DNA from 2 places in the Shewanella sp. POL2 genome. Region 2 is predicted to be linked to the other one. Evidence: predicted binding sites of a transcription regulator. Region 2 holds the regulator's gene; the other holds the start of a gene.
What was found. The regulator LexA, encoded in region 2, represses DNA repair genes until DNA is damaged. The targets are predictions, from matches to a motif close to TACTGTATNNNNATACAGTA.
Positions count from the first base shown of each region.

Region 1: recG (ATP-dependent DNA helicase RecG) is a predicted target of LexA. The motif match lies at 1,888-1,907, and genes of this name have one in related genera.

Region 1 is NZ_AKZL01000025.1:11,585-14,988, reverse strand. Features, by position in the region: gene SHEWPOL2_RS08695 (GGDEF domain-containing protein) at 1-216, opposite strand, end outside; gene SHEWPOL2_RS08690 (ABC transporter substrate-binding protein) at 230-1,288, opposite strand; gene recG (ATP-dependent DNA helicase RecG) at 1,924-3,404, shown strand, end outside.
Region 2 is NZ_AKZL01000012.1:11,439-14,842, reverse strand. Features, by position in the region: gene plsB (glycerol-3-phosphate 1-O-acyltransferase PlsB) at 1-833, opposite strand, end outside; gene lexA (transcriptional repressor LexA) at 1,119-1,739, shown strand; gene SHEWPOL2_RS04760 (SulA-like leucine-rich domain-containing protein) at 1,736-2,248, shown strand; gene coxB (cytochrome c oxidase subunit II) at 2,654-3,404, shown strand, end outside.

The DNA.
Region 1 (3,404 bases), on a different contig from region 2:
ATCAGATAACAGACCATGGTCCACATCCCAAAGTGACTTAGCAATAGTGGGTAAGATCGATTCGGAATATTCACGAATATCGGCAGTTGTATTATCAATGCTTTCTTGATAATTCCACACTAACTGCACCAGCATGGTCAGGACAGCAAAAAATGAGCTCACCCCAATAATAGTGAGCGTCATTCTATGACTGATGGAATGATTACGATGCTTCATGAATACCTATTAATTACTGTTGTGATAACTTATCCACTATTTGTGTCTTAAAAATCCCAGCCCAATCCCTTGCAACTAACTTCTGATAAAAAGCTGAGTCGGGATTAAGTACCCTAAAGAGTTCTATATCCTCATAGGAGGAATAACGTTGGGTCTCTTGGTATTGTTTGAGCTGAATCAACCCTAAGGCACCCGCTAAAAAATGCCCACCTCCAAGAGCACTCACTTTACGCTCTTGGCAGAGCGACAAAATCTCAGGGGAAGTATTAATCGAACTGACCAGTACATCACGTCCAGGTTCAAGGCCCTTTTCGCGGAGTGCTTTTACCACTCCGATAGCCATTTTATCGTTCGCCGTCCAGATTAAGGTTAAATCCGGATAACGGCTGAGCAAGGTTAATGTTTGATCATAAGCAATATCTTCACGCCATTGACCATATACCGTTTGAGTAACAATAACATTGGGTTGCATAAAGAAATAATCATTAGCGCCTTGAGTTCTTAACACTGATGCGGGCGTAGATTTATCGCCCGAGATTAATAAAACCTTAGCCTTTTTATTTTCTAAACGACTTAGCAAATTTTTAGCGGTATCAGCACCAATAGCATAGTTATCTGGGATAATCGCTGGTAATAAATAAGTTTGCCAATGTGGATCTGCCAATAAGTGTTCTCGCTCGGCGACAGAAATATCATTTAAAATCAATTGAACATATATGGGATATTGATAAAGCATCTGCAACATTTTTATCGCAGACTGCTTCTCATTCACTAAAATAATATGAGTAGGAAGTGATGGCTGAGATTTTAATAACGTTTCTAATTGAGCAATCATTTTAAAGTGATTACGATCTGAATGTATGATTTGCAAATTAATATCAAGCTTTGATGAAGCCACCTGCATTAATTTATCGACATCACCCCAAAAGCTATCCGTAACCGCGCCTGGATTAAAAAAAACCACATCCAATTTAGCCCACGCAGGCAAAGCAAAACACAGTATGCCTATCCATAAACAACGTAAACATAATAGATGCAAAGGCGAGTACTCCTCGACCGTGTTTCCCCGCATGTGATCCATCACAGAGGTCACTTTATTATTATCGATTCACAACCTTGTTACCGCATAATTACCAAAACAACCCAATGGCAACCAACACTTCGATTAAACCACAAAATAACAAAAAGTGTACTTTATAATAAAGAATATTAATTTTTGCTCCTGTTTTAGGCTCGAAATTATAGAATATTCATTTAATATTAATAAGATAACTCGACGTATAAGATAAGAGGCTATTTTTAATCCCAATATTAGGGCGTGTTGACGTTTCGAGATTAGATTTTGTTCGTTCTGGCAAGTTCGTGCTCGCGAAACGAGGAATGATGTGTAGTTATTCTACTCAAATGACGAGCGGCTCTTATGACAGAAAGTAAGAGCAAGAGCTTGCCAGACGAACCCTTCTGGCAGCATTGGCTGGCTTTTCTGCCGCGTTATCGTCCGTTTATGTAGAATAACTACACGGCACGGACTTTGCCTTGCATAAAAGCCAGCCTAATTGCTGCAAAAATAACCCTGAAACGTCAACACGCCCTAATCATTCAGCCTCTTTACATAGCGCACTTAACCGCAGTCGATCCCCCAAGATTGCCTTACGTTTATTCTCTGTTAGTATATGTATAAATTCACAGTGATTGAGTGCTAACGACTTGCAGCAATTGGATCTTGTTCCGATCACCGAACTCAAGGGCGTCGCCAAAAGAGTCGCGGAAAAACTCGCCAAACTCGGCATCACAACAGTACAAGATCTGCTGTTTCACTTGCCCCTGCGCTACGAAGACCGCACTCAAATCTATCCCATCGCCGCACTCATGCCCGGAAATTACGGCACCATTGAGGCCGAAATCCAGTCGACTCAAATCCTTCAAGGCCGTAAACGCATGCTCGTCTGCAATGTGCGTGACGATACTGGCAGCATGAGCCTACGCTTTTTTAACTTTTCAATGGCGCAGCGCAATGCGATGCAAAATGGATTAATGATCCGTGCCTATGGCGAAATTCGTCGCGGAAGTCATCAAGCGGAAATCGTGCACCCCGAATATAAAATCGTCTATCCGGGTGAGGATATTCACCTAAGCGATACACTTACGCCGATTTATCCCACCACCGAGGGCTTAAAACAGGCGAGTTGGATTAAGCTCACCGAACAGGCACTTGAATTATTAGAAGATGGCGGCTTGACCGAGTTATTACCCGCCCATTTGCAGCCAAACAACATGAGCCTAAAACAGGCGCTGCAAACCCTGCATCGCCCCCATGCGGGGATTTCACAATTTGATTTAGAGCTTGGTCAACACCCCGCGCAGCAGCGACTGGTGCAGGAAGAATTACTCGCCCACAACCTGAGTATGCTACGCCTTAGACAACGCAGTAACCTCGACGCCGCCGTGACCATGCATGCCACGGGGCAATTACTAAACCCTTTTCTCGCCTCACTGCCCTTTAAACCCACAGGCGCGCAGCAACGTGTCGTTGCCGAGATAGGTAAAGATTTAGCACAACCGCACCCCATGATGCGCTTAGTACAAGGGGATGTCGGCTCAGGCAAAACCTTAGTCGCCGCCCTCGCCGCCCTTCAAGCGATTGAAAACGGCTATCAAGTGGCCATGATGGCGCCTACCGAATTACTCGCCGAGCAGCATGCAGCTAACTTTGCCGCGTGGTTTGAACCACTAGGATTAAAAGTCGGTTGGCTTGCGGGTAAGCTTAAAGGCAAGGCGCGGGCGCAATCTTTAGCGGATATTGAATCTGGCGCAGCGCAAATGGTGATCGGTACCCACGCCATTTTTCAGCAACAGGTTATCTTCCATAGGCTCGCCTTAATTATCATCGACGAGCAGCACCGATTTGGTGTCCACCAGCGGATGGGACTCAGGGAAAAAGGTATCAATCAAGGGTTTCATCCCCATCAGTTGATTATGACGGCAACCCCGATCCCACGGACGTTAGCCATGACGGCCTACGCCGATCTCGACACCTCGATTATCGATGAGTTACCCCCAGGGCGCACACCCGTCACCACAGTCGCCATACCCGATTCGCGCCGTAATGAAGTACTCGAGCGCGTCCGCAACAGCGTGATCACGGACAAGCGCCAAGCCTATTGGGTCTGTACCTTGATTGAAGAATC
Region 2 (3,404 bases):
CATAACCACGTTAAAAAGCGCTCAGCAATACGTACGAGACTATCGGAATAATTCGCCGCAATTTCATCAAGATATTCAATTGCCGTTTCACGCGCTTGGGTTTCAGAAATCTTCTTGCTCGCGGCTTCTTCCTGAATCGCCTTACGTAAGGATTCAGATTTCAGCAAGGAATGGAATAACGCCTGACGATTAGGCAACACAGGCCCCGTCATCACCTTACGTTGGCGACGGAAATGCACTCTCGCTACTCGAGCCAATTTATGGGCAATGCCCATATCGGTACCATGTTCGTCGGCCATGTAACGCAGCGATACCGCATTAGAAAATTGCACAAAGTTGTGACGGCCCAAAAATAGGATCATCAAGCACTTACGTAACCAAGTAGGGTTCTCGCGCTCAAGCACTGCCGCCTTCATGGTGTCGTCTTCTTTACCCGGAGTACGACCCCAATACAGACTCACAGGCACCAGCTGTATATCTAACTCTGGCTTTTCCTTATGGACGGCCAACAAACGCATAAAACATTCGAGGAATGGCTCATTGCTGGCGCGTTCACCAAATAAAGGCTTACGACCTTCAAGGCATACCACCCGTGGCGCCACAACGCCATTCACCACCAGCGGCTCGTAAGGGCTTGGCAAACCAAGTTTCGTGGTGATCTCGCTTAACGCAGCAATATCACTCAGGGATTCTGTTTTCATTACATAAGCAAGCGGTCTGGAGGCATCCAGATTCAGATCGGCAAAGGGATCCTGTGGCACAACAATAGTGTGCACTAAGTGCTTTTGGATCCAACGTAATGATTTCAACCAAAGAGAGTCTTGTTTAGGCATTATTCTTATGCAATGTAAGTACGTTCATTAGCCCCATAGAATACCAGATTCTAGAGAATATACCCAAACAACCTAAAGATGCAGGATTCAGCGGCTGATTTTAATGACTTAGTAACGCACTTTAGGCGACACCATTTATTGATACCGTGCAAATGGCATTCACCCCATAGATGACGATTACGGTTATTTGCAGATCTAGCTGACCAAGTTAAAAGTGGTTAATACTTGCACTACCAATAATACTGTATATACTAACAGTAACTGTATAGAAAAACAGGAAAGACCATGAGACCGTTGACGCCACGCCAAGCCGAAATTTTAGAGCTGATTAAACGTAATATTGCCGAGACTGGCATGCCACCCACTCGGGCCGAAATTGCCACCCGTTTGGGTTTTAAAAGTGCAAATGCCGCAGAAGAACACCTTAAGGCATTGGCGAAAAAAGGCTGCATCGAGATCATGCCTGGTACTTCCCGCGGGATCCGTCTCCCTGTAGAGGAAGAAGATAACCGCGAAACAGGCTTGCCACTGATTGGCCAAGTGGCAGCGGGTGAACCTATTCTCGCCCAAGAGCATGTCGAACAGTATTACCAAGTCGACCCCAGCATGTTCCACCCTGCTGCCGATTTCCTGCTGCGCGTAAAAGGCGACAGTATGAAGAATATCGGCATCCTTGAGGGTGACCTGCTTGCCGTTCATAAAGTACAACAAGCGCGCAATGGACAAGTTGTTGTTGCTCGCGTTGATGATGATGTAACCGTAAAACGCTTTGAAAAAAAAGGTAATTTAGTCTACCTACATGCCGAGAATGAAGACTATTCACCGATTAAAGTCGATTTGAGTTTCCAAAGTCTAACAATTGAAGGGCTCGCCGTAGGGGTGATCCGCAATGGAGATTGGCTATGAACAAACTATTAGGTAATGCCCCGCGTCACCCCGGTTTATGGCTAGATACGGTTCGAGATACAGAGACCGACTGGCAGCATACATCAATAGTCACTATGCCAACTCAGAGCCAAGGGCGCCAAGAGCTGACACAGCTGAGCAAACAACTTGCCCAACTGAGCCAACAGGGAAGATGGATAGTGCTCATCAACCCACCTAGTATTGGCTACAAGCAGCTATTAGCAAACGCAGGTGTGCGTATGGATCGCGTACTATTGGTTCACGCAAAAGATGAGGTCGAAACCCTTTGGGCGATGGAAAAAGCCTTAACCAGTGGCACATCTAGCGCAGTGATTACTTGGATTAACGCCCTAGATACTCGCGATAATCGTCGCCTACAAATTGTAGCAAAGAGCGCACGTGCAATGGGTATCGTGCTTGAAGGTTCAACGAATGACCAACCTTCTAGCACCAATCTCACACAATCGGCTAAATTTACTCAACCCGCATTTTTCAGCTCTGTTCATTAAAAATTTTTCACACCGTATTTAGCCTTGAAAGCCGCCTCACCTGTGAATGTGAGGCTTTTTTTTGGCAATTTTTCAGACAATTAGAAAAAGAAGTGATCTTGATCAATTTTTAAACAGCAAGTATGTTTGATTTAGGCGCACATGATATATGGCCTGTTTAGGCAGAAATATCGCGTTATTTTCGAATATCGCTCGCCCACAAAAATTGAGAATAATGGGTTTATTCAGCAGTATGTGCCAGTGTGGCTAATACCAGCAGTAACAATACTTGATCATAAGTAAGCCGCCAACGCACGTTGAAGTCAGAAACACTTTTTTGGGAACTGAAGAGTTTGCATAGAGTTGAGACTTACTGTGTTGCTCTTCTTTGTAGTTGCTATTTGCAATTAGCAGAGGAGAAGTCTTGTGAAGCAATGGTTGTATTGTTTACTCGTGGTGCTATTCGCCCCACCGTTGGCCGCAGCAGACATGCGGTTCAATATGACGCCTGGCGTAACAGAAATCAGTGGCAAGGTATACCACCTGCACATGACGATTCTGTATATCTGCTGCGCGATAGGCTTAGTGGTTTTTGGCGTGATGATTTATGCCATGATCAACCACAGAAAATCCAAGGGCGCGGTCGCGTCACACTTCCATGAGAGTACAAAAGTTGAGATCGCTTGGACGATAATTCCCTTTATCATTCTGATCTTAATGGCGATTCCGGCAACTAAAACTCTGATTGCCATGGAAGACCCCAGCAATGCCGATCTCACGGTAAAAGTCACAGGATCGCAATGGAAGTGGCATTACAGCTATTTCGATCAAGATATTGAGTTTTACAGTATTCTCGCCACACCAAGACCTCAAATCGAAGGTAGTGAGGCCAAGGGAGAGCACTACTTACTCGAGGTCGATAAGCCCCTTGTCCTGCCTGTAAATAGAAAAATCCGCTTTCTGATGACTTCTGAAGATGTTATCCATTCATGGTGGGTACCAGATTTTGCAGTGAAAAAAGATGCTAACCCAGGGTTTATCAACGAGGCGTGGACCCGTATCGATAAACCCGGCATTTACCGTGGCCAATGTGCCGAACTTTGCGGCAAAGATCATGGATTTATGCCGATAGTGGTTCGGGCACTGCCCGAAGCCGAGTTCGATGCTTGGGTTGCAG